One region of the Stomatobaculum sp. genome, then DNA from elsewhere that is predicted to be linked to it. Evidence: riboswitches for the same ligand, from Rfam matches in the RefSeq annotation. Region 1 holds a riboswitch; the other holds the start of a gene.
What was found. Region 1 has a riboswitch for thiamine pyrophosphate ahead of thiW (energy coupling factor transporter S component ThiW). Riboswitches for the same ligand answer to the same signal wherever they lie in the genome.

Region 1 (15,172 bases):
GAAAGCTATCATATCCGACGGAACTTCTATAAAGATATCTTCGATGACTACTTCCGCGTGAAGGGAAATAAATGCCTATAGCACCATAGTATTCATTATTACCTCTACACTGCTCTTTAATGGTATGATTAAGCCAATTCCCTTCTTCAACCATCACATGAGCAACACCCTTTAGCCTGCTTGCAAGATAAGAAACATTGACCGGATCCTCATCATTATATGTTTTGGAAACATACACAACCGGAAGATTAAACTTGGTTTTTCTATTTATAACATCAATCAGCACTCCTACATTTTTCGCATTTATTATAGTTGCTGATCTTTGTACGGACAGTTGATGATCATCTTGCAGATAGCCTCGTTCAATCAAAAGAGTGATGAAATGCGGAGTTGAAAACTTTGGATCCGCATCCAAAGCCTCCGCAGTATAACTTCGATCAAGTCTTACTGACATCTTCATCGAATTGAAGTTCATGACATAATCAGTGTCCCAGATTGCCCCGTCATCTTCCTTCTTTTCATAGCGTACAGCAATAATATTCTGGTTTCGATATTCTTCTATGTCAAGCCACAATCCATCTTCCCCATATCGAATATTACGCTCCCCGTTCCATTGGATTCCCGGAATAATATTATTGGTGTGAGGACTGCCTTGATTCCACTCGATAACCAAGCGGATAAAATCGTCTTTGGTCATTGTTGCTTTGATATTAAGAATCGTTGAGAATAACAGCATTTTTACAACACCTCTTTTTGTAGTGGTACAGTGAATTTGTAACACCTCTGCTTGATAGATTATAATGTCAGCAGAGGAGAAAAGCACATGACTCGAATATCAGATGAAACCAAACGAAAAGTTGTTCGTGCGCACATTCAGGATGGACGCACGATTGCCAGCCTTGTGGCTGAGTACGGCATATCCAGAGCCACTGCTTCCAACTGGATACGCTCGTATCGCGAAGAATGCCAAAACAATGATGATGAGAATTCTCAGTTGGAGATGATGAAAGAACTTCGTCGTCTCCTGCGTGAAAAAGCCGAATTGGAAAAGGAGAACAGCTTCTTAAAAAAAGCAGCGGCATTCTTCGCGAAGGAAATCGATTAGTGGCATATCGTTTCCTTGATAAGTATAAGCAGGAGTTCGGCTTAAGATGGCTTTTGAAGAAGTTGCACTTTCATCCAAACGCCTATTACAACTACCTCAGAAATTCGAAAGCGAGGCATCACGCGCAGAAACCTCATTGTTGTCAACGGATTCAAGCACTTTATCATGATTCTCATGGTGTCATGGGGCACCGTAAAATGAAGGCGTTTCTGTAAAGAGAAGGAATCTCATTGAGCAAAACAACAGTCCACAAGTACATGAATCGTGAATTACAACTACACTCCATTTGTCGCCGAAAGAGACCCGCATACCATCGGAGATTAGCTCATAAAATTTTCCCGAATCTATTAAAGCGGAATTTTTCTCCTGAGTGGCCGAATCGTGTGTGGTGTACCGACTTCACATATATGACACTGACAAATGGAACTATGCGCTATAATTGTTCCATCATTGATTTATACGACAGAAGTGTTGTTGCCAGTGAAAACAGCCCTTTTATCACGAGTTCCCTGGCCGTGCGTACGCTTGAAAAAGCGTTGTCGAGTACAAAGGCAATCCCACAAAACCTGATTTTACACTCGGATCAAGAAAGTCAGTTTACTTCCGCAGAGTTTGTACAACACTGCCGGAAGCGCGGGATTTCTCAAAGCATGAGCCGTACGGGATGTCCGTATGACAATGCGCCGATGGAACGCTATTACAATACCTTAAAGACCGAGTTGATTTATCAGCATAATTTTGAAACTGCAGCAGAACTGGATTATGCCGTTTCAGAGTTTGCTTACGATTGGTACAATCAGGTACGCCCACACTCGTATAACGGATATCTGACTCCGTTTGAAAAGAGATCGGAGTGTAACATTAAGCAGTGGTGTTACAAAAAAGGTTGACCACTACAGTCCCAATACATAACAAGTTTTAGTCTTATTATATCACTTGCTACGATTAATTCCATTCTCTTTGGTAATTTTCTATCCTATTTTCTATGTGCTACGTGATTTCACTTATGCGAAAAACCTATCCGTGCATATGGGCAAAAGATTTCACTTCCTTCCGCTTCTACTTGCCTTCCTCTGATATCTGCCTCTGTGTAAAAACCTTTACCCGAAGATACATGAAATATCTCAGTCGTAAATCGAATGATAAAACAGATTCGAAATCTGTCGATTCGAATCTGTTGCATTGTGATACCGCTTTATTCTCCCACCTTCTTGAATAACCGCGCGCTCCAGAACTGCATCCCCAGTTCATCCAAGTAAAAATGTAAAATCGCCTTGCTGTTCTTACTCGCAGTACTGAGCACAATAAATTCCGCTTCCTTCTTTATTTTCTCTTCCGCGAAGCGAAACAGCGCTTCGCCGATTCCCTGCGAGCGCTTTTCCGGAACAACGTACAATTCTTCTACTTCGAAATACTGTGTTCCCTCCGGCATGATGGATTTCATGTTCTTCGCACTCTCTACCTTGCCGAGCAGATACGCTTCGATGCCGTCCTCATCTTCCGCGAGGAAAATCCGTTTTCCCGCGATGTCCGCTTCCGTATTCGGATAATAGCCGTAGCAGTTCTGTTCCGCCGCCCACAGCGCGGAGAGCTGTAGCAGTTTTTCAAGAATCTCCGGGGATTGCTCTGCCTCATATTGTTTCATAATTGGCCTCTTTGACAACGGTCACGCGTTGGTCAGGCTATAAAAATGCGCGAGCGGCCCCGAGCCTTTGCCGAGGTCAAGCCCTGCCTTCAGTGCGCCGGTGAGATAGGCCTTGGCACGCTCCACGGACTCTGCCAGTGAAAAGCCCTTCGCTAAATTTGCGGCAATCGCACTCGACAGGGTGCAGCCGGTGCCGTGGGTATTCTCGGTCCGGATGCGTTCTCCGCGAAACCACTGTACATTTCCCTGTTGGTAGAGAAGGTCGTTTGCCTCATTGACTTGGTGTCCGCCTTTTAATAGCACGGCACAGTCATACCGATTTCCGATGCTCTCTGCGGCCCGCAGCATATCTTCCTCGGTATGAATGGTCAAACCGGAAAGCAGCTCTGCCTCGGGAATGTTGGGGGTCACCAGCAAGGCGAGCGGAAACAGCTCTTCCGTCAACGCCTGCACGGCGTCTGTTTTCAATAACGGCGCGCCGGAGGTCGCAACCATCACGGGGTCCAGAACCACATTGACTGCCCCGTACTGTCGCAATTTTTTCGCAATCACATGAATCAATTCGCCGGAGGCCACCATGCCGATTTTGACCGCATCGGGCGTGATGTCCTCAAAGATTGCATCCAGTTGCTGGCCCAGAAACGCTGTACTCACCTCCTGAATCGCGCGGACACCGGTTGTATTCTGTGCCGTCAGCGCCGTGATTGCACTCATCGCATAGACGCCCTGCATGGTCATGGTCTTAAGATCTGCCTGAATTCCCGCGCCGCCGCTGCAATCGCTCCCGGCGATGCTGAGTGCTGTGTGTTCCTTCATGTCATATCCTCCTTCCGCTCGTTTCTTATCCATCCATTCACTTTTCACTCTCTGCCATCTTCTGCGACAAGGCATAGAGCAGGCGGCACTCTGCCGCGATATCTGCCGCGGAGAAAATCGCACTGACCAGGGCAACGCCGTCGACACCGGTGCCTGCGAGTTCAAGCAGATTCGACTTGTTGATCCCGCCGATTGCGACCACCGGAATCGAAACTGCGTCACAGATTGCGCGGAGTGTCTCTTTTGTCACCAAACTTGCATCCGTCTTGGTGGATGTCGCAAACATGGCGCCGACGCCGAGATAGTCCGCGCCTCCCTCTGCCGCTGTGCGTGCTTCTTCGACGGTATGCACCGAGACGCCTATCATCATCTCTTGTCCGACCAGGCGGCGCACAGCGGCGACATCCATATCGTCCTGTCCCACATGTACGCCGTCGGCGTGGCAGCGAAGGGCAAGTGCGACATTGTCATTGATGAAAAAAGGCACTCGATACCGCTTGCAGAGCGAAAAGATTTCCTCGGCTTCCTGAAGAAACCGCTCCTCATCCAGCTCCTTTTCGCGGAGTTGGACGCAGGTTACCCCGCCCTGAAGCGCTGCCGCCACCTGTTCCGCGAGGCTCTGTTTTCCGACCCAGGCTCTGTCCGTCACGGCGTAGAGCCGCATCATCTCCTCAGTACACTTCATAGCGCGCGCCTTTCTCCAATGTCTCCGGTGTCATGTTGTAAATCGCATCAATAATGCCGTTCCGGTAAGTTGCATTGCCGTCGGTCTCGCGGCGTCTGTCATAGGCAAGCTCTCCGGCGTAGCCCATCGCAGCGACAGCCGCTGCCGCAGCTTCAAGCGCTTGCTCTCTGTTGACCGCGACAAAAGCCGCCGTCATCGCAGAGAGCTGGCATCCCGTTCCCGTGATCGAAGCCATCATCGGATGCCCGTTTCGGATGCAGTACGCCCGGCTGCTATCCGCCACAATATCAATCGCACCGGTAATGGCAATGACAGCGCCGGTTTTCGCCGCAAATGCCTTCGCGAAGGCGACCATCTCCGGCAGATTTTCGTCTGTCACTCTGTCGGCGACATCCGCATCCACGCCCTTTGTGGTGCCGCTGCCGAACGCTAGGGTTTTCATCTCGGAGATGTTGCCGCGAATCACCGTGAATTTTACTTCTTTCAGCAGCTGCTCTGCCGTCTCCGTTCGCAGCTTCGAGGCACCGGCACCGACCGGATCCAGCACAACCGGATGTCCCAGCGCATTTGCCCGCTTTCCCGCGAGCAGCATGGATGCTATGGTGCGCCGGTTCAAGGTGCCGATGTTGATGTTCAGACCCGCACAGAGCGCGGTGATTTCCTCGACCTCTTCTTCATCATCCGCCATAATCGGAGAAGCGCCGCAAGCAAGCAGCATATTGGCGCAGTCATTGACTGTCACATAATTCGTGATGTTATGCACGAGCGGGCAAGCATTTCTCACATTGGCAAACATAGTCTGAAACATATTTTTTCCTCCTCATCCATGAATCGCTTTCTGCATATGTCGCAGGAGTCCGGCTTTTTGCAGACTGTAAATCAGTATAGCGGCCAGAATCGCACCGCCAGCCGTAGAAATCAGAAACGAAATCACAAATACATAAAAGGCAAGCCCCGCAGCGCTCTTTCCCATCCAAACAATGGCAACCGGATAGGCGCAAAGACCGCCGAGCACCGCCGTGCCAAACACTTCTCCGAGCAGCGTTCTCGGGATACTCCCGGTCTTTGCATACACGATCCCGCAAAGCAGGGCGCCAAACATGCCGCCGGGAAATGCCAGGAGACTGCCGATTCCGAGCACATTGCAGATCAGAGCAGCCGCAAATGCCACAGCGAGACCATATCCGGGCCCCAGCAACACCGCGCAGAGAATATTCTCCGCATGCTACACCGGTGCGCATTTGCTCCCGAAAGCCGGAAACGAAAACAGACTTCCCAGTACCGCAACCGCACAGAACAGACCGGCCAAGGCCACTTACCGAAATTTGAACAAAAAACAGGAGGAAGCCACCGGCGGCATCCTCCTGTCAAAGTCACAGCGCGAAAGAGTTCCTACGGTGGCATTACCCACATCAGGTAAAAGGGTCGAAGGTCATCCTTCCTCTCAGCCTGTCACACAAGCTCCCCTCCTATTTCATTTTGTCTCAGTATACAACAAACCGTTGTACGGATACAAGTCATTCCGCACGCACCGGGATAACTTTCCGAAAGAGTAGCTGTCCGCCAATCCATGCAGTAATCGATAACCGCACTCTGTTCGGCTGATGGCACAGCTCCATTATTTTAAAACCGCCATAACACATATAACAATTGGGGTGCAAACGACACCTTCTGTCATCTAATCCAAGATACGAACGATGTTACATGTCTTACCTGTCGAGGGCATAGTATGACCGTTAATCAAAATATCCGGTCTCTTTCCCATTTCCCTGCAAGTATCGATCGAGATTTTCCGGATTAATTTCTTCAGCATTTAAACGATGGTAGGGAACACGATAGTACTGCTGATCCCGTCTCCTATACTCCTGCAATTGCTTTCTTTCTCCTTCACTGAGTGCCGCAGGATTCTTGTTTTCCAACTCGCTCCATTTGAGAGTATCAATAGACGAATCCTCTATGAGATGACCATGCTGATTTCCATTGAATTCAAAAATTTTGCTCCCGCTTAGCTCATCAGAGTCAAATGGTATAATCAACTGTTTTCTCGACGGAATATATAAAATGCCTTCCGCTACATTCTCCATTTCTTCCACTTGCAACTTGTCGGTATAATAAAATATTTTCAAGATACTTTCATTTTTTTCGGTCGGTGTTTGCATTTCGTAATGATTGCCTGCCAGAGCAAATGCTTCCAGCACCCCGTCTCCGTTGATATCTATCACACCGAACACTCCTTCGGGATATTTGGGATCTTTCCAACTTCCGTCGCGCAGTATCTGTCGGTAAGCCTCGACCGCTTTCTCATTCCGGCTCTTCTCGATCTTCTTTCCGCTCGTATCGACCTGGTTGCCGTCCGGTGTCGTCGTCGATACCAGCATCACGCCGTCCGCGCCCACATAGTAGGCGCCGTCGACCCACTGATTTGCCGCCATGCTGCCGTCGCTTAAAAAGTAGTAATACCGCCCGTCAAACTGCCGCCAGCCGTTTGCGATCACGCCGTTATCGTCTATGTAGTAGTACTTGCCGTCCAGCTGCATCCAGCCGGTCTTCATTCTACCGTCGTCCGCGAAGTAGTACCAGTTGTTGTCGATGAGGCGCCAACCGATCACAGGCTCGCCTGTGTCGTTGTTGTAATACCAGCTGCCGTCCTTGCCCTGATACCAGCTGTTCATATGGTATTTCTCCGGGTCCAGCTGAATCGTGAAGTTCAGCTCGGTCGGCTCACCCGCCTCGCCGTTCTGATTCATCGCATAGCACTTGATTCGGTAAGTTCCGTTTCGCCGGAAACTGAGCGGCTCCGCATAGCTCTGCGGGGCGCTGTCCGTGCTGTCCGGCGCCTCCGAAATCTCGTACCGAATCTCCTTGCCGCCCTTACTCTCGAGTTTCAGCTCCACCGGGTCCTGATACGTTCCCGATTCCTGCGACGCCGTGACCGTGGGGTTCAGTTCTTCCAGTTTCTCCTGAATCTTCGTGGCCTCGCCCGACTTCTCTGTCATCTTCCCGGCTGCTTTCTTCAGAACAGACACCGCATCCGTGTGCTGGTTGTTCTTCTCGTAAATATCTGCGAGCGCCAGATACGCCTCCGCTTTCTTCGGGCTTACATTCACTGCCTTCTCATAGAGAGAGACCGCCTCTGCCTCCTGTCCCGCCTGTACCGCCCGATTCGCTGCCTGTAGCGTCCGCGGATAGCGCGTGCTCTGATAGCCTGCAAACATCGCAATGCCGAGTACCAGTACGGCTGCAAATACCATGCCCGCGATTTGCTGCTTTTTCATAGCATTTCCCCCTTCACCGAAACACGGCTTTCTCAGTAGCTCAGATACTGCGCCAGCGCATAGCCGCGCTTGCCGTTATAAATCACCTCGTAAAAGCCGTTGTCTGCCGTCCTCACATAGCTGACCGAAGCGCCGAGCGGAATGTGCGCGAGATCCGCTCCCTTCGTGTCCGGCACGCTGCGAAGTGTAATATACTCTTTGCAGTTCACACAGAACATGGTCCGGTAGGTCGGACTTGGACTGGCGGTTGTCTCTACCGCGCCGACCGGCTTGTCCAGCCGCTCCGACTCGTCCGGCTGATAGTTGATGAGGTACGATGCGAGCGAATACCCTGTGGTCCCGTTGTAAATGACCTTGTAAAAACCGTTGTCCGCGGTCTCCAGCACGGTCACCGGCGCCGCAAACGGAATCTGCTTTACGGCGCGCGCCGCCGTGGTCGGCGATTCGCGCAGCGAGATCGACTGCGCGCAGTGCGAGACATACATGGTACGCGAGTAGTCCGCGGCTGCTGTGGCCGCCGCTGTCACTACCACCGGTGCAGCCGCCGCTGTCATGGGCGGTGCACCCTCTGTCGTGGGCGGTGCGCCCTCTGTCGCTGGCGTCGTTGCGGATGCCGCTGCCGCTGTCATAACCTCCGTCTCGGTCTCCGCAGCACTTGTTTCCGTCTCCCGGCGCGTTACCGTTTCCCGGGTCTCTGTCTGTAGTGCCGCCGCCTCAAAGCGCTTCTCCGGTTTCTGACTCGCAATCAATACGCCCGCCACAATTCCAACGGCCACAACGCCCGCCGCCGCGAGCGCCACGATATGCGTTCCGCCCTTTCCTTCTGCCATTTTGTTTGCTTCCTCCCTGTTATTTTGTTTCATTGATGCGGTGTACTTCGCCTTTTACAATCAGCTCCAAGGTCATCGGCACGACATCCTTATTCTCGCGCCAAATGCTTTCCATCTGCGCCGGATCCACCGGATTGCCGCCGTGACCCGCCTCAATCGTGAGACTCGGGATACCCATCTTCGAGATGGCCCAGTCCTTATATCCGGCTGTGTCGAGCGCCTGAAAATTGCCGTCCAGGCGGTAGCCGGTCAGTTCTGCGGTTCGCTTTGCGAGGGCCAGGGTCATGTCGCGAAGCGCCCCCTCCTGCCCGAAGTTCCAGTAAATCACTTCGCCCTGCGTGTGGTAACTGAGAGTCGCGTCAAATTTGACCCGCCGGGTCAGATCGGCGAGCGCCTTCGACTCAATCTCACACTCCGGCGCCGTTCCCTTATAGTGGTCCGCCGAGGCGTGACCGAGGTGATCGTTATAGGACTCCCAGAGCGCGTCAAAGTTCCGGTTCAGATCGACACCGTTCGCATTCGATTTCCACTGTTGCAAATAGCCCGTCGTGAGCTGCTTCCCGTCCTTTGCCGCGATGTTCCGGACCGTCTCCCGCACAGCCTCCGTGTGAATGCCGTCCATGCCGAGCTGACTTATGCTGATGCCGTCCGGATTTGCCATCGGAATAAAGTGAATCTCCGTGTCCGCGAGCAAATCTCTGACTAAGGCATCGCGGAAACTGTCGTTTTTCTGTTGTGCCGCAAGCAGTCCCACAGACTGCCGCATCACAAGTTGCACTGTGATATACTCCCGCGCGTGAATGCCACCGAAGACCAGTAGATGATGCTTTGCCTCCGGATTCCCGATGCGGAGGTCATAGAGCTGATTGCCGTCGACTGTCTTTCCGAGCACATCAACCCGCAGCGCGCTTCCTGCCTGCTTTTGCAACTGACTCAGATCCCGCTGAAATTCCCCGTAGGTATAGAGGCTGCTCTGAAAGCAGAGATATGTCTCCGCATCCAGCGCTTCCGTCGGTGCTTCACTTTTTTCCGCGGTTGATGCGGGCGCTACGACACTCTCGTTTACGGCGGAGGTCGTTTCTGCTGCGCTGCCGCCTGCCGCCGCAGTGCTTGCCGCGCCGCTCTCCGTCACAGTGGCCGCATGACTTGCAGCGAGTGTATTTTTCTTCACCTTGGCCGCCACCATCGTTTGTCCTACTGCTTTGACCTCCTGCGATTTTGCGCCGCACGCCACACTCGCCGTGATACAGCAAAGAAACAAGACCCCCACAAACCTCTTTTTCATGACGCATCCCCTTTTCTTATCTGCTTGTCTATGCCGCAATGATACTTGACCGTTTGGCGCAGCCCCTTTGCCGGCCTCTTCTCATCTTGTGGCCGAAAAATCCGCCTCTCGGAACTTTAACCCGTATCCTGCGCCGTTTTTCAGCCGGGCATAGAGATTAAAACCGGCCCTATGCCCAGAAACGAGGCATCAAACATCGCCTTCCGAAAACCGCGCTGTGAATCAGATTTTCTTTGATTACTGACGCTGAACTTCTCGGAATCGTCAGCCCAGGTCATAGGCAGCTGCCTTTTCTGCCGAGAGCCACCGGCTCTCCGGGTACAGAACCGCGCGGCACCTGCGGTGCGCGCTCGAGAGGGAGAGCACTTCTCGCGCGATATAATCGCCTGCCTCTGTGCGCTCTACCGCGATTGCGCGTTCCGGCTCCCTTCCTTCCGCAAATCGGAGCGGCAACAGAATATCACAGACATTCCGCGCAACATCATAACCGGGCAGTGCCACCCCCCGGTTCCAGCGAAACTCCCGCAGACTGCGGTTCACAATCTGGCCAAACGCCCGCTTCATCGCCTCCGATACTTCCGGTACCTCTTCGATTTGTTTGCCTAAGTTCATGAAATACCGTTTTCGCGCCGCATTTTCCGGATGCAGTGTATAGACTTCTTCCGGTGTGCTGTCCCCGCTTGTCAGCATCTCCCGCATGCAAACGCCCTGTAAAAATTCGAGCGGGAGTCTCTCCGTCTGCTCCGTGAGAATCCGCCGGTAATCGCAGTACAGCGCCGCGCCGTCCGACAAAGCCTGTATCTCCGGAAGCTCATATGCGGCTGCGGGCGGAAGCGCTTCGAAATGACGGGAAACATCTTCAAACGCCTGTGTCCCGACTGCCACAAAACTCTCGAGATTCCAGCGCGGACCGGTCTTCAAAAGATTATTTTTAAAGAACGCATAAATCGGTCTGAAATCCGCTGTGACAAGCCCGGTATGGCAGATTCCGTACTGCACATCTTGATAGCCGGGCAAGGTTTCCCGGCAATGCCGGAACTTATTTTCCGCGTATATCCGGGAAATATAGTTCTCCATATATCTGCCGAAGACGGGAGCCGTTACCGCGACAGGTAAGACTGTATCTCCGTAGTTCCAGGGCTCCGGGCACAGAAGCTTCACGAGTCTCTGTAACCTCTCGCTCGAGACCTTTGCGAAAGCGTGCGAATCTCGCAGAGCAGCAGCGGCAGGTGCCTCCGAAGCCCTCCTGTCTTCGGGGATGCGCTCTGCCTCAACTTTCCGCGGTGCTTGTCCGGACGGTTGCTCTTCACGATGCAACCGAACCACAGGATAGAGACTCTTACCGTTGGTGGACGCCTTCATCCGAACGTCGAGCAGAGAGGGAAACTGTTTTAAAAACAGGATGCCGTCAGCAGTGCCGTACTCCTTAGAATCCACTCCGTTTTGTTGCAAGAATTCGAGAAAAGACTTCGCGGCTCTCCAACAGTTTTCCTCTAAGGAAAACTGTTGCGCTCGTTTCAAAATTTCTTTTTCAAGGCGTTCTCTCACACGATCGTCCAGAACAAATTTCGGCCTTTCCGGCTCGCTCTCGCAAGCCGCCGTGCTTTCTGTCCTGCGGGAAACGCTTATCGCAAAGCGACGAAGCCGCACCAAAGTCTTCGCTCTTTTCTCGGACGGATCGGAAAATTTCAGCTCAATCTGTTCCGCAAACTGCTGCAAAAATAAATTCAGCTGGATGAAGCCATACTCTTTATAGTTGATGCCCGCCGCAGCCACAGCGTTTCCGACCTGTGTGATATCAATCCATTCGCCCTGCTCCAGCGACAAATTTTGCAAAATGGCCCGAAGCAGCTTGGTCAAAACCGGCTTCTTTTCATCCGGGACCTTGCCCTCCTGCCAACTCTTTTGACGTATTAATCGACGGTACTGCCGCAAAATAACATAGCTTCTTTCCGGCTCTCCCGCCTGTGTGGCAGCACTGTCCGTGATGACGATATCCTCCGGAAAGGACTTCAAAAAGGCGCGCAGCGTCTCTATGCCATATTCTTGATATCGAATCCCTGCCTTTTGCAATTCCTGTTCGAACTTGTCCGTGCCGACCCAGCCGTAATCATGCGTTTGGAGTTTCAACAGCGCCTCACAGAGCAAAGGGCGCAGTTTTTCCCGCTCATTCTCTTTCACACAACTCCCCCTCTTCCGTCCCGCGCTCTTGCAGAATGCCTGTTTTTTTCTTATATTTTAGCGCGTTTCTTCATAATTCTTTCACATTTACCTTACTTCCTGTACCGACTTCCGTCAAGTTGTAAGGCCGGAAATGATTGTATACCTGCTGTGAGGCGAAAAAGCACAAAAAAGGCAGCCTCCTTATCGGGCTGCCTTGATTCCCCAAATTATTTCCGCCGTAGAATATATAAATCCATGTATTTTAAATCTTCCCCCACGGGGAGTGGTGCAAGCTGTGCCTGCAAATAGCTCTCTTTATCGCGCACCGAGGCACTGAAAATATAATTGTAGCCGAGATCGAAGAGATAGGCGGGGCAGAGCTCATTGCTCGGGCCGTAAATGCCGCGAATCTCTGCCTTCTCACAGCAGGCCAGGATATCCCGGTAACTGTCATTGACGATCGTGCATCCCGTCATAATTACCATATCCAGAGTCTTTAGCACCTCCGCATAGTCGATGGCGCTCTTCCCGAGATGCCAGTGAATCCCCTCCGGATAGACTTTCATGCCCTCTCTCCCGATACGGTAATTCAAAAGTCCTTTTTCCGGCCGCAAATCAAAGGCATGAAACTCCTCGCATTTTCCGAGGAAAAACTGATTGTAAAGTCCATAGCCTATAATACCGACTTTCTTGCCCGAAACATCATAGGGAAACTGCAGTCCCGGCTCACGCACAATACCCTGCTCCGTAAGACGCTCGGCGGTGTTGAAGGGCTTGCTCATCAAATTCAACAGTGCGACAAGCGGCTCTCGAAGCGTCTCATCATCCGCCGCAAAAAAGTTCTCAATCACCTGATTAACCGGCTTTCCGAGCTCTTTTGACAATACCGCCTGATACGCCTCCGGGCTCTTCTCCTTACCCACGCGCAAGCACTGCGAGACCCGGCCTCTCGTATCGGCACACATGAACCAGCGGTACTCAAGGATAAACTCATCCAAAACCGGCATTTCTTCCCGCTCTGTTTCGTAGCGCTTCCCGAGCCGTTCATAAACTTCTCTTAAATCATCGTTCATCGTATCACCTCATTCACAATAAGCTTCACCGCAAATCATGCCGCACTGTTTTCCGGGACAAAACCTAACCGGAATTTCAATGCCCTGTCTGCGTCAACAAATAACCAGTTAAATATAACTAATTATAGTTTATCGCATTGCGTTGCATCTTTCCACCGGAAAATCAGTGCGCATCGATAAAAGTTACCGCATCAAAAAGACAGCCCCTCACTTTTGTAAGAGGCTGTCTCGAATGGAACATGATCGGTTTTCCGGATGCTCAAGCCTGCGTTTTAATTGCGAGCCATGCCTTCCTGAGCGCGATATAAGAAATCACAAAGTTCGCAAACCAACCTGCCGGAACCGCAAGCCAGACAAACGCGATGCCAAAGCGCGGCGCAAACAGTAGCGCAACCGCGAGGCGAATCGCGAGATTCACCAGATTCGCGATGAGGAACGGACACATCTTGCCGAGTCCGCGAAGCACGCCGTCCGTCGCCATTTTAATTCCCATGAAAAGAAAGAAATAGCCGAGCCATTTCATGTACTCTCCGGATACCCGATACGCGAGTTCCGTTCCGTCTTTTCCCAAAAACAGCGCGGAAATGCGGGTGTGCAAGCTTTCAATGATAAGAAACGCCAGGAGCGCAAAGCAAACATCCAGCAATATCGCGGCGCGGTATCCTTTTCGGATCCGCTCTGTCTTCCCGGCGCCAAGGTTCTGGGAGACAAAGGGCGAGACCGCATTGCCGATGGACACAAAGATCAACGAGAAGACATTCTCCACCCGCATGGTAGCCGCATAGCCCGCGAGCGCCTGGGTTCCGAAGGGATTCACAACCGCCTGAACAAGCATCATCCCGACAGAGACGGTCGACTGCTGCAGGACCGACGGGACCGCGATACCTAACATGGACTGTAATTCCTGCCAGTCAAAGCGTCGAAAACTGCCCTGATAGCGCTTCATCCGGATCAAAAAAAGAAGAAGCGATAGCACTGCGGAAATCCCCTGTGCGATTAAGGTCGCGAGCGCTGCGCCGAACACGCCGAGTCCAAGCCCTGCCACCATCCAAAAATCCATCCCTATATTGAGGAGCGAGGAGAAAATCAGAAGTCCCAGCGGAATCCTCGATTCACCGATGGAGGTAAACATGGTAGAGAGAATGTTGTACATAAACAAAAACGGAAAGCCCGCAAAATAGATGCGAAGGTACAGCGAAGCCGTGTCCAGAATGTCCAGGGGCGTCTGTAAGCCCCGCAACATCCGCTTGGAAAAGCAAAAACCGATGACGCCGAGGCATATACTGAGCAGCAAAAAACTGATGAGCGAAGTCGACACAATGGTCTTCATCTTGTCGTATTCTTTGGCGCCGAAATGGCGACTCACCAGCACGCCCGCGCCGACACCGGCACCGAGTGCCACACAGATAAAGACATTTGTGAGCGCCGCACAGGCCCCGACCGCCGCGAGCGCAGAGGAACCCACAAAACGGCCGACTATGATAGAATCGGCCATGTTATAGACCTGTTGAAAGAAACTGCCGAGAATCAGCGGCATCGCAAAAACGGTCAGCGCCTTGAGCGGCGCATCTGTGATCAAATATTCATCTTTTGACATAAAGTATTTCTCCCCGCTTCTACCGAGGCCCCGCCACTTTTGTCTATGCCTCCGCCCCCTTAGCCGGAAGTTTTGCCGTGGCTCGCTTCATCCGGATTATAACATAAATCAAAACCACAAGTTCTGTGACGGGCGTCACAAGACGGATCGCGAACGGCGCAAGCAAGACGGACAGAGTTAAAATCTTTATTCCCTTGCCCTTCTCGCCGTTGTAGAAGAACATCGGAATGATTGCAAATACCAGGAAGCTCCGGATATGCCGTACTCAGCCACAAGGCTGGCGATCGTGCGTCCATCCTGAATGTGCGCACGAGCAACTTTTCGTCTGGTTTCGTCTGATATTCGAGTCATGTATTTTTCTCCGCTGCTGACATTATAATCTATCGGGCAGAGGTGTTACAAAATCACTGTACTACCACATCGTCATATTAAGTAAAATGGCAGACAGCCATTGAAGAAAAGCTGTCTGCCATTGCATTTAATTAAGATCTCATTGTATCCTGCGATAACACGCCATAGCCTGTTTTCAGCCATAGCCAGAAAAGAAGCAGTCCAACGGTGCAAATCACACTGCCGAAGTAAAATGCAGCAGATAGATTCCAATCCGATAGGGCGCCAAACACCAGATTGGTTCCAATGGCAATCCCATTCACCAGCATACCGCACACACTGAGTGCAGTGGCTCGGTTCCTGCTTGT
Region 2 (15,172 bases), on a different contig from region 1:
CAGACCGCAGGTACCTGTGTGGAAAGCCCCAACAGATTGAGGGCGGTATTCCCGCACGGCGCAATGCTCCAGTGATAATTTCGCGCCAATGCCCGGGCTACAGTATTCGGATCGGGCGCAACATATTCGCGGAGCAGATTACTGTACTTCGGCTTCTCGTAGACGCCACGCAGGATTCTTCGAATGGTGCCGGAGCGGTAAAGGCGTTGTAATCCTTGGTGAATGGTTGCGGTATCCGCAATGTCCGCAAAATCAGAGGAAACAAACACAGTGCCACTTTCAGCGGAGAGGATACGTGCCCGCATTTTCCGCATAGGTGTATGCGCATGGTCGCTCATTAAATCGCGGACATAGTGGGCGCCCATCATAGATTTGCTGATTTCCTTGAATTCAAGTTTTATAGAATCCCACACAAAGGTTTTATGGGGACCGCTGCTCAAGTAAGACTTGACAGTGATTTCTTGCGAAGAACAATTGCTGTTTGTAGGCGGCAAATCACTGCAAGGCGTGATGCTCCAGCAGTATTTCCGCGCCAGAGCATATGCCACGGCATCCGGATTCGCTGCAGCACAGTTATCGGATGGCTCACCGGAGATCTGTTTTTCGTAGACTCCTCGTAAAATTCTTCGGAGGATGCCCGTACGGTGAAGGCGCTGTAAACCTTGACGTATGCTTGCGGAGTCCGCAATGTCCGAGAAGTCAGAGGCAACAAAAACCGAACCTTCTTCGGCGGCAAGGACTCGCGCGCGTATTTCCCGCATGTATCCGTTATCCAAAGCGGTTTCCTTTCATGGATGTCACTTCATTTCACAAAAAAATATATAATATTCATGACAAAAACGCAATGATGTGACATGAATGCATTTCCGCGCCCTTTTCGCTTCCCCGCTTGCCATACCACGCAAAGCATAGTAAAATATAACATTGCGTTTTGATTTGCTCAGGCAGAAAGAGAGAGGAATTTTTCAATGAGAAGTACGAGAACGGATGTGAGAAACGTCGCAATCATCGCCCACGTTGACCACGGCAAGACGACGCTCGTGGACCAGTTGTTGCGGCAGAGCGGCGTGTTCCGCGCCAATCAGGAGGTTGTGGATCGCGTCATGGATTCCAACGATATTGAGAGAGAGCGCGGCATCACGATTCTCTCCAAGAATACGGCGGTAAACTATGACGGCGTCAAGATCAACATCATCGACACCCCGGGACACGCAGATTTCGGCGGCGAGGTGGAGCGCGTCTTAAAGATGGTGAACGGCGTGGTCCTCGTGGTCGATGCCTTCGAGGGCACCATGCCGCAGACCCGCTTTGTGTTAAAGAAGGCGCTGGAGCTCTCGCTCGATGTCGTCGTCTGTGTGAACAAGTGTGACCGCCCGGAGGCGCGTCCGGACGAGGTTGTGGACGAGGTGCTGGAGCTCCTCATGGATCTCGACGCGACGGACCAGCAGCTCGAGTGCCCGTTTATCTTTGCGTCGGCGCGCGGCGGCTGGGCAAGAACTTCGATGGACAGCGACAATGCGGATATGAAGCCGCTGTTTGAAGCCATCATCAACCACATTCCGGCACCGGAGGGCGATCCGGAGGCACCGACCCAGATTCTGATCAGCACAATCGACTACAACGAGTATGTGGGCCGCATCGGCGTGGGCAAGGTAGATAACGGTTCGATTCGCGTGAACCAGGAAGTTGCGCTGGTGAACCACCACGAGCCGGATACGCTGCGCCGCGTGAAAATCGGCAAGCTCTATGAGTACGAGGGCTTGAACCGCGTTGAAGTGAAGGAAGCGGAGTTCGGCTCGATTGTCGCAATCTCCGGCATCTCCGACCTGCATATCGGCGACACCATCACGAGCCCCGAGTCCCCGGAGTCAATTCCGTTCCAGAAGATTTCCGAGCCGACCATCTCGATGAATTTCATGGTCAACGACAGCCCGCTCGCCGGCCAGGAGGGTCAGTACATTACATCCCGCCACTTGCGCGACCGTCTGTTCCGCGAGCTGAATACCGATGTCTCGCTCCGCGTCGAAGAACTCACGCCGGACTGCTTCAAGGTAAGCGGCCGCGGTGAGTTGCACCTCTCGGTCTTAATCGAGAACATGCGCCGCGAGGGCTTTGAGTTCGCAGTCTCGAAGGCAGAGGTCATCTATCACTTTGACGAGCGCGACAAGAAACTGGAGCCGATGGAGATTGCCTTTGTCGATGTGCCGGACGAGTTTACCGGTGCGGTCATCCAGAAGCTGACCTCGAGAAAGGGCGAACTGATCGGCATGACGCCGATTCACGGCAACTTTACGCGCCTTGAGTTCAATATCCCGTCGCGCGGCCTGATCGGATACCGCGGCGAGTTCCTGACCGACACGAAGGGCAACGGTATCCTGAACACTGAGTTCGAGGGCTACGGTCCTTATAAGGGCGATATGTTCTACCGGAAGACCGGTTCTATCATCGCCTACGAGAGCGGTGAGGCGGTTGCCTACGGACTCTTCCAAGCGCAGGAGAGAGGACAGCTCTTCATCGGCGCCGGTGTCAAGGTCTATGCCGGCATGGTCATCGGCCAGAGCGGCAAGTCCGAGGATGTCGAGGTCAATGTCTGCAAGACGAAGAAACTCACCAACACCCGTGCTTCCGGCTCGGACGATGCCCTGAAGCTCGTCACGCCGAAGGTCATGAGTCTTGAGCAGTGCCTCGAGTTCATCGACACCGATGAGCTCCTTGAGGTCACGCCGGAGAACCTCCGCATCCGGAAGAAAATTCTGGATCCGACGCTCCGGAAGCGCGCTATGATTAAGCAGAAGCAGAATTCGTAAGATAGAAAAAGGCAGCGGCCGTGAGGCCGCTGCCTTTTTGCTACTGTAGAGCTAACGCTGGGATCGAGAGATGGTGGAAAGCCTATCAACTCACGCGTATAATGATGATACAATTGTTGAAATTCAGATTTATTAACATCTACCTTTGTAGAGCGGTAGATGATTATGGAGAGAGACAAATGAATAAGGTTTCCTTAAAGCCTGCTTTTAAGGATGATCTGCAAACCATATGGGAAATGCAGATCAGTGCTTTTTCGGATTTACTGGATAAATATCAAGATTATGGGATGAGTCCCGGAGCTGAGAGCTTGGAGAAAATCTCTGCACGATATGAGCAGCCGGGGACGGTTTATTATTTCGTTGTTGTCGAGAATGAAAATGTCGGTGTTATTCGGGTTGTCGACAAGAAAGATCATAGCAGAAAACGAATATCCCCGATTTGGATTATGCCTGCGCATAGAAACAAGGGATATGCCCAAGCAGCAATAAGCGCAGCGGAACAAATACATGGTAGTCATCACTGGTGCCTGGATACAATATTACAGGAGGCCGGCAACCTGCATCTTTACGAAAAGCTGGGGTACCATCGAACCGGAAGAATTGAAAAAGTCAATGAACAGATGGACATTGTTTTCTACGAGAAAGATTAAAAATCGGTTATACGAGAAAACAAACCGTCACCTTGTAAATCGGATGCTGCTCTATCGAAATCAAAGCAAGGTGGATGACACCGTGAATAATGCCACAATTAACGCCGATGGCACTAAAAATGGCGTTAATTCCCAAGTAACAAAAGAAACTCTAATGAAAGCAAGCGGGCCTCTCCTTCGGAGATGCCCGCTTTTCTTATCTGTGCTGTGCTATCGTAGAAACTGTGCTGTTCACCCCTTTTCCTTAAGCCTCGCCTCAATCGCCTCGTTCACAATGCGGAGAGCCTGAATCCGCGCGAAGTACTTGTCGTTTCCGGCGAGTATGTGCCAGGGCGCTGTCTCGGTCGAGGTGTAGCGGAGCATATCGTTCACCGCGGTCTCGTAGAGCGCCCACTTTTCGCGGTTTCTCCAGTCCTCGGCGGTGATTTTCCACTGCTTCTCGGGCGTGCGCTCTCTGGCGCGGAAGCGCTTTAACTGTTCCTCCTTACTGATATGAATCCAGAATTTCACCAGCAGAGCGCCGCTTTGCTGCAGATAGGCCTCAAAGTCGTTGATTTCCCCGTAGGCGCGCCTCCAGTCCGCCTCGCTGCAGAAGCCCTCAATCCGCTCGACGAGGACGCGACCGTACCAGGTGCGGTCAAAAATCGCAATGTGACCGCTCTTCGGAAGCCGCTCGTAGAAGCGCCAGAGGAAGTGACGCTTTTTCTCTTCCGGTGTTGGACTCGCAATCGGGAGTGCCGCGTAGCCGCGGGCATCGAGCGGTGAGGAGAGACGCTTAATGCAGCCGCCCTTTCCCGCGGCGTCCCAGCCCTCAAAGCCGACAATCAGCGGGATGCGTCTGGTATAGAGAAGGTTCTGATTTTTGGCGAGCCGCGCGGTCTCTGCTTTCAGGCATTTTTTGTACTCCTCCCGCGTGAGCGTTTGACTTAAGTCGATGTCGGAGAGGCAGAGCGTTGCATCGGCGGTGTCCTCGTTCGGCAGCGTAATAGTCTGCGGCGGAGCGGGGCGGGTCAGCCGTTCGGAGATGGCATCGATCACGGTGCGGAATACCTGCGCGGTCGCGGCGCGGCGGTCCGTGCCGGAGACCAGGGTCCAGGGGGCTTCGGCGGTCGTGGTCTCGGCAAGCATGCGGTCAAAGGCGGCATAGTAGTCGTCGTAGTGCTTTACCTGCTTCCGGTCGGATTTCACGACGCGGAAGGCGGTCTCCGGGTTTTCTGCGAGTGCCTCGAGGCGGGCTTTCATCTCCCGCTTTGAGATGTGGATGAAAAATTTGAGAATCAGATAGCCGTTGTCCGTGAGTGTTTTTTCGAAGCGGCGGATGTCGGCGAGCCGGGTTTCCACGGTGTGCGCGGGGAGTTTGTCCGCAATCGCACGGACCGAGACCTCCTGATACCAGGAGCGGTCCATGATCGAGAATTTGCCCGCCTCCGGAATGGTGTGCCAGTGGCGGCAGAGGTAAGGATAGCGCTGTTCGAGTTCGGTCGGCGGCTGGGTGTTCACGACGGTGAACCAGCGCGGATCGAGATTTTTGATGAGCTGCCCGATCATCTGCCCCTTGCCGGCGGCGGACCAGCCCTCAAAAATCAGAATGACCGGGAGATTTGCGGCGCGGAGCGGTGCATCCAGCGCGGCGAGTCTCGCTTTCAGGGCGGGCATCACAGCCTGATAATCCTCTTTCGCAAGTTTCTGTTTCAAATTCACCTGTTCGAGCATTGCAAGTTCCTCCTTTACTACAGGCAGTGTAGCACAGATTCCGGCGCTGTCCATCGGCTTGCGCGTTTTTCGTAACTCCGTTACAATGTGGGGCATATCATAAGAGGGAGTATCCGGATGAAAGAAATCATATTTTCGCTTGCGCCGATGGAGGGCATCACGGGCTATGTCTATCGGAATGCGCTCGCCGCGTGCTACGGCGGCGTTGCGCGGTTTTATTCGCCGTTTATCTCGCCGGGACATGCGGGTGCCGGCATCACGAAGCGGGACCGGCGCGACATTTTGCCGGAGAACAATACAGGGTTACATCTGATTCCGCAGCTCTTAACGAACAATGCGGAGGATTTTCTCTTTGCCGCGGAAATCCTGAGAGACTACGGCTACAAGGAACTCAATCTGAACCTCGGCTGTCCCTCGGGCACGGTCACGGCGAAGAAGAAGGGCTCGGGCTTTCTTACGGAGCTCCCGGCGCTCAGGCATTTTTTTGAAGAGGTATTTCGCAACTTACCTGCGGATACGAAGCTCGGCGTGAAGACGCGGCTCGGCGTCAAGGACCCGGCGGAGTTTCCGGCGATTCTCGAAATTTATAACGACTTTCCGCTCTCCGAGCTCATAGTCCACCCGCGGATTCAGAAGGAGTTTTACCGGGGAACGGTTCACCTCGACATGTTTTCTCTGGCAGCGGAGGGGGCAAAGATGCCGCTCGGCTATAACGGCGATCTCATCGACGAGGCGGATATTGACCGCATACGGGAGCGCTTTCCGTCGGTCTCCCACATTATGCTCGGGAGAGGACTTCTCCGGGATCCGATGCTCGCCGCGCGCTATCTGAGACGCCTGCGCGGTGAAGAAATGCCGCGCGAAGAGGAAGAGAAGCGGCAGCGCCGTGCTTTTCATGCGGCGCTCCTCGACGGCTACGGAAAGAGTTTCCTCTATGAAAATGCGACGCTCTGCCGCATGAAGGAGGTCTGGGACTATTTGGGACTTGCCTTTCCGGAACACGAGAGAGCGGTGCGGGAACTCAAAAAGAGTAAGACTCTCAGCGAATACGAAGTTCGGGCGGAGCAGCTGCTCACACTCTGAGCGGGAAAGAGCGGAAATGCCGAATTCAAAAAGACTGTATTTCGATAAGACTAAAAATCGAAACGATGAAACTCGAAAAGACGCGATCGAAACGGCATAAATTCGGATAACAAAGCAGATACAAAAAATCCGCAGACAGTCGACTGTCTGCGGATTTTTTTGTCTTCCGTTGGCTTTGCATACGGATGCAGGCCCGAAAGGCAGCGGTCTTTGCGCGTTACAGCAGGGTGATGTTGTGGGCCGCGCAGGTCTCGATCATCTCCTCTGGCCATATGCTGGCCTGCACTTCGCCGATGTGCGCTCTGCCGAGTAAAAGCATGCAGAGACGGCTCTGGCCTATGCCGCCGCCGATGGTATAGGGCAGTTCGCCGTTTAAGAGCGCCTTATGGTAGGGGAGGGCGCGGCGGTTCTCGCAGTGCGTGAGCTTTAACTGTGCGTCAAGGCTCTCCGGCGAGACGCGGATACCCATGCTGGATAGCTCGAGCGCACACTGCAGAGGCTCAAACCAGAAGAGAATGTCGCCGTTTAAGTTCCAGTCGTCATAGTCCGGCGCGCGGAGGTCGTGGGGCTCGCCGTTAGAGAGCGCGCCGCCGATGCGCTCCACAAAGACAGCGCCGCACTCACGCGCAATCGCAGTTTCGCGCTCCTTCGGGGTGAGCGTCGGGTAGCGCTTCAGAAGCTCTTCTGCGTCGATGAAGGTGATTTCCCGCGGGAGGCGGTAGCAGGCATCCGGGTACTTGTACCAGACCTCATGCTGCATGTGCTTGATAATCGTGAAGATGCGCTGCACGGTGTCCTCGAGCACTTCGATACTTCTGTCCTCTTTGCGAATCACGCGCTCCCAGTCCCACTGGTCCACATAGCAGGAGTGGAGGTTGTCCGGCTCTTCATCGCGGCGGATGGCGTTCATGTTTGTGTAGAGGCCCTCGCCCGGCTTGAAGCCGTAGCGCTTTAAGGCAAGGCGCTTCCACTTGGCGAGCGACTGCACCACTTCGATGTTCTCGCCCGGTAAAGAGAGCAGGTCAAAATTGACCGGGCGCTCCACGCCGTTTAGATTGTCGTTTAAGCCGCTTTTTTCGGTCACGAAGAGCGGTGCGGAGACGCGCTCCAGGTTCATCTGTTGACCGAACTCTTTCTGGAACAGGTCGCGGATAAATTTGATTGCCTCCTGGGTCTCACGGACCGAGAGCACGGGATCGTAGTGCTCCGGAATGACGAGTGCCATACCTTGCCTCCAATCTGAGAGAAACAACAACATGAAAAAATTTCGTATCAGCATAGCACTTTGCACTGCGGTGTGCAAGGTTTTTTGTTGTCATAGCTTCTCAAAAGACGCTTCGAATGTTAAAATAGAGTATAAAATTTTTATGAAGACGGAGGGTCGGCAAGGGCAGAGAGATGGAACGGAAACAAAAGAAGATACTGGGTGGCGCCGCGGCAGCACTTTGCGTCTGTTATCTGGCCGGGGCCGCTTTTTTTGCGGGTCATACTTACCCGAATTCGACAGTGGACGGAAAGGATGCCTCGCTGATTTCCTATACGAGAGCGCAGGAACTGATTACGGCGGCGGCGACCGAGGGCTCGCTCGGCATACGCGTCAAGGATCTGAGCTATTCTCTGCACCGGAAGGATGTGCTCGGGGTCGAGAGCCGGGACAACTGGAAGGCAGCGCTGAAAGACGGCTCCTCGTTCGCGTGGCCGGTCGCAATTTTTCAGCGGCATGAGCTTCTGAGCAAAAGAACCGTCGACGTGCACCGCGATGCGGTCGAGAAACTCCTCGAGGAGCAGGGGCTCTTTGAGGTCTCGATTCCGGCGCAGGATGCCAAACTCTCCGACTATACGGCGGATGCCGGCTATTCCGTTTTGCCGGCGGAGACCGGCTGGAGCGCGAGCAAAGAGGACATTCTGAATGCCGTGGTCGAGGCGCTGCAGAGCGATCAGAGCGAGCTTGACCTCACCGACACCTTTGCGGTGCAGCCCGCGGTGACCGCGGACAATGCCACCCTGGCCGACAAGGCAGCCGCGCGAAACGCGCTGGTCAATCACGACTTCACCTTTTTCATCGGGCAGGCAACGGTACAGCTGGACAGCGAGACGCTGAACAGCTGGCTCCGCGAGACTCGGGACGGCACGACAGGTCTTGACTATGCGGCGCTCGAAGACTATGTGAACGGACTGCAGGGACAGTTTGAGCCGCAGCTTGCGGCGCTTTCCGCGGAACACGGCGGCGAGAACTATGTCGTGGACAGCGAGCGCATGATGCAAATTCTCTGCGCAAAGCTCGGCATCAACCGCCCGGTGCGGGAGAGCGAGGCGCAGAAGGCAGCGCGGCTCGCGGCCAATGCAAAGAAGCTGAAAGCCGCAAAGCGCGCGGCGCGGCGCGAAAAGGACAAGGCAAAGGCCGAGCAGCTCTTAAAGGAGGCCGAGGCGCAGCAGACCCAGGCGCCGGAGTACATCGCGACGCTGAAATCCGAGGAAGACAGAGCGGCGGATGCCGCGAGTCCGGTGCTGACGGCCTCTCTCCGGGACGGCATTTTCATCGAGAATCCGGATCCGGATCCGGCGCCCGCCCAGGCCGCGGCGGGGGCGGAGGCGACGGCTGCGGAGAGCCAAACTGCCGCAGGGACGGTTCAAACCGAGAGTGTCAACGGCGATACGATTGCGGTCGGCGCGGCGCCGGTCGAGACCGAGACGGTCGAGAGCCTCACTGCCGAGGGCAACAGCGGCGAAGCGAGCGAGAGCGGCAGCGCGGTGAAGGAGACGCCGAAGTCTCTGAACGGCGAGATTGTGATGGCGAAGGACGATCTCTTTGTCCCGGTGCTCGCGGCCGATCCCGAGTTCCAGCTGGGACACGGCTTGAACTATATCGACATCAGCATCGAGAAACAGCGCGTGATTCTCTTTGAGAACGGCAGAAAGGTGATGGAGAGCGCCTGCGTGACCGGCCTTCCGACCCGGGAGAGAGCCACGCACTACGGTAACTTCCGCATCGCTTACAAGCAGCGGAATCGGATTCTTCGCGGGTCCCAGAATCTCTACGCGGCGTTTGTGAGCTACTGGATGCCGTTTGACGGCGGCATCGGGCTTCACGATGCGAGCTGGCGCGGCAAGTTCGGCGGCAACATCTACCAGTCGAACGGCAGCCACGGCTGCATTAACCTCCCGTCGGCCTTCGCAAAACAGCTTTACGAGCGAATCACGGTCGGCATGCCGGTCTATGTGCACTGAGACTGACTTGACAGCCTGCGTGCGGGTGACTAGAATCAAAACAGAAAACGAGACGGGGTGCTGTGTGCAGCTGAGACCGGAGGACCGGAACCCGAAAACCTGATTTGGGTAATGCCAACGTAGGAATCTCATGAAAGGACAGAGATGCCATCGGGCAGTTCTGTCCTTTTTTGTATGGACAGCTTGAGGAGAAACAATGACAGCATTGGAATTTTCGGAAGTGAGTTTTCGCTATGCCGGGAGCGGCCCTTTGTTACTGGACAGGCTCTCGTTTCAGGTGGAAGCGGGGGAATTTGTCTCGATTCTCGGGCCGAGCGGCGCGGGCAAGAGCAGCCTGTTTCGCCTGATGAACGGGCTTCTCTTGCCCGAGTCCGGCAGCATCCTGGCGGAGGGCGTGCCGATTGCGGAGAAGAAGCGCTACTGCGGGTACATGCCGCAGCAGGACCTTTTGTTTCCGTGGCGGACTGTTGCGGACAATGTCGGGCTGCCGCTGGAACTCGGCGAGAAGCCGCTCGACCGGGAGACCCGGCGGGCGAAGGCAGAGGCTGTACTGGAAGTGGTGGGGCTTCAAGGCTGGGCGGATAAGAGTCCGCTCTCGCTCTCCGGCGGCATGCGGCAGCGGGCGGCGTTCGCGCGGACCTTGCTGACCGGCGCAAAGCTTCTTCTCTTAGATGAGCCCTTTTCGGCGCTCGACTATATGACCCGGCTCTCGATGCGAAAGTGGCTCCTCGACAGGTGGCGGCAGGAGAAGCGGACCATTCTGTTTGTGACGCACGATGTTGAGGAAGCTATCTTTCTCTCGGAGCGCATTCTGGTCATCACATCGCGGCCGGTGCGGTCGCTTAGAGAATTTCGCGTGCCGCTTTCTTACCCGCGCAGCGAGGAGAGTCTCGGACAGACGGCGGCGCTCGACTTAAAGCGGGAGCTGATACAGCTTCTCGCGCGGGAGATAACGGTATGAACAGAGAGACGATGCGGCGGCAGCTGCCCTCCCTTTTGCTGACGGCTCTGTTTCTACTCGCCTGGGAACTGTTTGCGCGGCACATGAACGCGGCCTATATTTTGCCGTCGCCGACACAGATCTTGCGCCGCATCTATGAGCTCCGGAAGCCGCTCCTTCTGGTGCATCTTCCGGCGACCATGGCAGTCGTCGCCGTTTCGCTGCTGCTCTCGCTGCTGCTCGGGATTTTTCTCGCGATTCTCATGGACCAGAGCAAAACGGCGGAGCGGGCGCTCTACCCGCTCCTCGTCGCCTCGCAGACCATCCCGACCACGGCGCTCGCGCCGCTCTTCGTGCTCTGGCTCGGCTACGGCATCTGGAGCAAGGTGCTCGCGGCCGTGCTCATGACGTTTTTCCCGATTGCGGTCACGCTCTCGGACGGCTTTCGCGCGATTCCGCCGGAGATGACGGAGCTCATGCAGACCCTCGGTGCGACGCGGTGGCAGCTCTTTTGGAAGTTAAAGCTCCCGGCTGTACTGCCTTCCTTTTTCACGGCAGTTCGTATGGCAATCCCGCTCTCGGTCATCGGCGCAGCCATCGGCGAGTGGCTCGGCGCCCAGGCGGGCCTCGGCTATTTCTCCCGCCGTATGATGACACAGCTCGACGGCGCGGGCGTATTTGCGCCGATTGTGCTCTTAAGTGTCGCGGCGATGCTGCTCACGGCACTTGCGCGGCAGATAGAGACGAGAGCGCTCAGGTTTCGGAATCATCAGGATAGCGATCCAGAAGAGACAAGGAGGAGAGATTCATGAAGAAACGGTTTGGCGGACAGATCTGGCGGCGCGTAGCGGCTATCGTGACGGGACTTGCGCTTTTGACGGCGCTCACAGCTTGCGGTGGCAAGACCGAAAAACAGGCAAAGGGACAGGAGAAAGCGGAGGATGTGAACATTGTCCTGGACTGGTATCCAAACGCCGTGCATGCCTTCTTATATGAGGCAATCGAGAAGGGTTACTTTGCCGAAGAAGGGCTCAATGTCCATGTGCAGTTCCCGTCGAACGAGAACGATGCCATTTCGCTTGTTTCGGCGGGCAAGGCAGAGTTCGGACTTTATTATCAGCAGGACATTATCCAGATGGTCGCGGACCAGGGCGTCAAGGTGAAGTCGCTCGGCGCAGTTTGCCAGAGCCCGCTGAACATTGTCCTTTCGCTGAAGGACAAAAATATTCTGAGTCCGAAGGATCTCGAGGGCAAGACGGTCGGCTATGCGGGGACGCCGCTCTCCGAGGCCATGATTTCGGTGCTCATGCGGAATGTCGGCGCGGACACGAGTAACCTCACCTTAAAGAATGTGGGCTTTGATCTCATGAGCTCCATGACCACAGGGCAGGTGGATGCGACCATAGGCTGTCTCGTGAACCACGAGGTGCCGCAGCTCGAGGAAGAGGGATTTTCGCTCAACTACTTCTCGCCGACCGAGTACGGCGTCCCGAATTACTATGAACTCTGCCTGATTACGAATGACAGCGTTTTACAGGATAAGCCGGAGCTCGCGGAGAAATTTGTGCGCGCGGCAAAGAAGGGGTTTGCGGATTTCAAGGCAGACCCGGATGCGGCCGTGAAACTGCTGCTCGAAAAGCAGAATGCCGAGAATTTCCCGCTCAGTGAGAATGTTGAGAAAAAGAGCGCAGCAGTGCTGTTGCCGAAGATGGAGAGCGACAGTGCGCCCTTCCTCTCGCAAACAGAGAGCTGCTGGCAGGAGAACATCGACTGGATGAAGCAGGAGGGCCTCATTCAGAGAACGCCGGAACTGAAGGAACTGCTCGCGGCGGGGAGCGGGAACTGAGAGAACAAGGCATCCGAAGGTAAGTTGAGCTGAAAAGCTGTCCGGAATCAAAGAGGATACGAAACAAAAGAAGAGGCAGTCCCGATCGGAGCTGCCTCTTCTTTTGTGTTTGTTTGAGACTAGGCAAGGTCCGAAGACATGGCGCAGGGAAGAAAGGCAGCTTTCTGTGTATTACATATAGTTCATCCAATAAATCGGCGCTATCAGCACTTGAAAATGGATATAATGTTGGTGAGCTACCTACTTTACAATCTTAAATAAAAAAATGTGCACAAACAAAAAAACTGAGTATAATAAAAGAGCAGCGGCAGGGTGTCGCTGTCAACCGATAAAGGAGGAGACAAATGGCAAAGAAACTGCTTGAGACTGTGCCGAATTACAGCGAAGGACGTGACATGGAGAAGGTGGCAAAAATTGCCGCGTGCTTCAAGAACAGAAAGAATGTCCGGCTTCTGGATTGCCAGACTGATGTGAACCACAATCGCTGCGTGATTACCGCAGTCGGCGAGCCGGAAGCGCTCCGCGACGCAGTCATCGACTCGTTTGAAGTCGCTGTGCAGTTGATTGATATGACCAAGCACGAGGGACAGCATCCGCGCATGGGCGCTGTCGACGTCGTTCCTTTTATCCCCTGCCGCAATACGACCGTCGCAGAGGCGGATGCGATCGCAAAGGAAGTCGGAAAAGCAGTCGGCGAGAAGTTCGGCATTCCGGTCTTCCTGTATGAGGATTCCGCAACCGCACCGCACAGAGCAAACCTCGCAAAGATTCGTAAGGGTCAGTTCGAGGGCATGGCGGAGAAGCTTCAGGACAAGGAACTCTGGACCCCGGACTTCGGACCGGATCACATTCATCCGACCGCAGGTGTCGTTGCCATCGGCGCGAGAATGCCGCTCATTGCGTACAATGTGAACCTCGATACGGACAATATGGAAATCGCAAACCACATTGCGGATGCGGTCAAGAATATCCGCGGCGGCTACCACTTCATCAAGGCCATCGGCGTCGAGCTGAAGGATCACTATTCCGGCAAAGCTACGGTCGCACAGGTTTCGATGAACCTCGTGAACTACGAGAAGACGGCCATCTACCGCGCGTTTGAGGCAGTCAAGATGGAGGCGCGTCGCTACGGTGTCAATGTCCTCGAGAGTGAGATTGTCGGTGTCGTGCCGATGCAGTCCCTGATTGACTGCGCAGAGTACTACCTGCAGGCTTGCATGTTCGGACCGATGAAGTTCGACGCGAAGAAGCAGATCATGGAGAACTGGCTCCTTGAGGATGAGGAGGAAGAGGCATGAGCGAAAAGCTGAAAGATATGAGTATCGCCGCGTTTGTGGATCTCACGGCTTCCGATGCACCGGCGCCGGGCGGCGGTTCGGCGCTCTCTCCGCAGCGCTTACGGGCATGGTAGCGGGTCTCACCGTCGGCAAGAAGAAGTATGTTGAGGTTGAGGCAGAGATGCGCGAGGTCGCAGCGGCGGCCGAGGCACTGAAGAAAGAGCTGGTTGAGGAGATTGACCGCGACTCCGAGTCCTTCAACGAGTTCATGGCGGCAATGGCGCTGCCGAAGAACACGGACGAAGAGAAGGCTGCGCGAAAGGCCGCAATGCAGAACGGCTTAAAGTCTGCCGCAAAGGTTCCCTGCCATGTCGCGGAAACCGCGGCGCGCATTTTCCCGCTCGCAAAGACGGTGGTGGAGCGCGGCAATACCAATGCCGTGACCGATGGCCTCGTCGCGGCGATGGCGGCGAGAACCGCTGTGATCGGTGCGGGCCTCAATGTGAAGATTAATCTCGCCTCAATTGAGGATGAGGACTTTGTCGCCGAGTACAGCGCGCGCGTTGCGGCGCTTGAGGAGCAGGCGATTGCGGCGGAGCGCGAGATTTTTGCGCTCTCCGAACTGACAAGAGAGATTTAAGACTGCGCATACGAAAGGAGCGGAGTTGTGAGCATACAGATCCTGAATTCCACCCTCCAAATCGAGGCGGATGCCATTACGACCTTGGCGCTCGCGGCGCTCTTACTGCTTTTGGGAGCGGCGGTGAAAAACCGCGTCCGGATCTTAAACCACTATTGCATTCCCGCACCGGTGGTGGGCGGTTTCCTCTTTATGTTTCTGACGTTCCTCGGCCATGTGACGGGGAGCTTCCAGGTGAGTTTTGACACGTATTTTCAGAGTCCGTTCATGCTGGCCTTCTTCACGACAGTCGGACTCTCGGCGAGTTTTTCGCTCTTAAAGCGCGGCGGCGTCATGCTGATTATCTATTGGCTGATCTCAGGTGTCATCTCGGTCATTCAGAACGTAATCGGCATTGCGGTCGGAACGGCCATCGGACTGCCCGCGCCCTATGCGCTGTTATCCAGTGCCATTTCGATGATAGGCGGCCACGGCGCGGCGGCGTCTTACGGCGCACAGTTCACCGAGATGGGTTACGACCAGGCGATGCTGGTCGGCGCGGCGGCGGCAACCTTTGGCCTCATTACGGCGGTCATGATAGGCGGACCGCTTGGAAGTCAGCTGATTGTCCGGCATAAGCTGACGCCCGATGCGGCGGACAGCTTTCAGGGCAGTGATGTCTTTGAGGTCAACAAGAGCAGCGGCGAGGCGCGGAGCACCCGCGTCATCATGGAAAATGTCACGGTGCTCTTAGTCTGTATGGCGGTCGGCGCGAAGATTTCCGCGCTGATTGGCGCAGCCATCGGTATGTCGTTTCCAACTTATGTCGGCGCGATGTTTGTCGCGGTGCTTGTGCGCAACCTGAACGAGAAGGTCCGGTTTTTCAGCTTTGATTATGCGCTGGTGGACGGCATCGGCGAAGTGATGCTGTCGCTCTATCTCTCGATGGCGCTCATGAGCTTAAAGCTCTGGGAGCTCGCGGGACTGATTGGCGGCGTGCTGCTCGTGG

Region 2: another riboswitch for thiamine pyrophosphate. It lies ahead of ACO4XG_RS02320 (ABC transporter ATP-binding protein); the one in region 1 lies ahead of thiW (energy coupling factor transporter S component ThiW).

Annotation. Positions count from the first base shown of each region.
Region 1 is NZ_DBHIHF010000007.1:11,123-26,294, reverse strand. Features, by position in the region: gene ACO4XG_RS03515 (hypothetical protein) at 1-736, opposite strand, end outside; partial or broken gene ACO4XG_RS03510 (IS3 family transposase) at 824-1,995, shown strand; gene ACO4XG_RS03505 (GNAT family N-acetyltransferase) at 2,301-2,750, opposite strand; gene thiD (bifunctional hydroxymethylpyrimidine kinase/phosphomethylpyrimidine kinase) at 2,772-3,566, opposite strand; gene thiE (thiamine phosphate synthase) at 3,604-4,251, opposite strand; gene thiM (hydroxyethylthiazole kinase) at 4,238-5,059, opposite strand; gene thiW (energy coupling factor transporter S component ThiW) at 5,072-5,464, opposite strand; TPP riboswitch at 5,623-5,729, opposite strand; gene ACO4XG_RS03480 (tetratricopeptide repeat protein) at 5,988-7,526, opposite strand; gene ACO4XG_RS03475 (SH3 domain-containing protein) at 7,559-8,356, opposite strand; gene ACO4XG_RS03470 (M14 family zinc carboxypeptidase) at 8,376-9,641, opposite strand; gene ACO4XG_RS03465 (DUF3825 domain-containing protein) at 9,906-11,822, opposite strand; gene ACO4XG_RS03460 (Rossmann-like domain-containing protein) at 12,032-12,877, opposite strand; gene ACO4XG_RS03455 (MATE family efflux transporter) at 13,137-14,474, opposite strand.
Region 2 is NZ_DBHIHF010000004.1:100,043-115,214, forward strand. Features, by position in the region: gene ACO4XG_RS02280 (DUF6088 family protein) at 1-314, opposite strand, end outside; partial or broken gene ACO4XG_RS02285 (DUF6088 family protein) at 516-761, opposite strand; gene typA (translational GTPase TypA) at 969-2,807, shown strand; gene ACO4XG_RS02295 (GNAT family N-acetyltransferase) at 2,987-3,457, shown strand; gene pap (polyphosphate:AMP phosphotransferase) at 3,689-5,170, opposite strand; gene ACO4XG_RS02305 (tRNA dihydrouridine synthase) at 5,288-6,253, shown strand; gene asnA (aspartate--ammonia ligase) at 6,471-7,478, opposite strand; gene ACO4XG_RS02315 (L,D-transpeptidase) at 7,652-9,481, shown strand; TPP riboswitch at 9,525-9,624, shown strand; gene ACO4XG_RS02320 (ABC transporter ATP-binding protein) at 9,678-10,442, shown strand; gene ACO4XG_RS02325 (ABC transporter permease) at 10,439-11,233, shown strand; gene ACO4XG_RS02330 (ABC transporter substrate-binding protein) at 11,230-12,267, shown strand; gene ftcD (glutamate formimidoyltransferase) at 12,612-13,565, shown strand; gene ACO4XG_RS02340 (cyclodeaminase/cyclohydrolase family protein) at 13,672-14,184, shown strand; gene gltS (sodium/glutamate symporter) at 14,212-15,172, shown strand, end outside.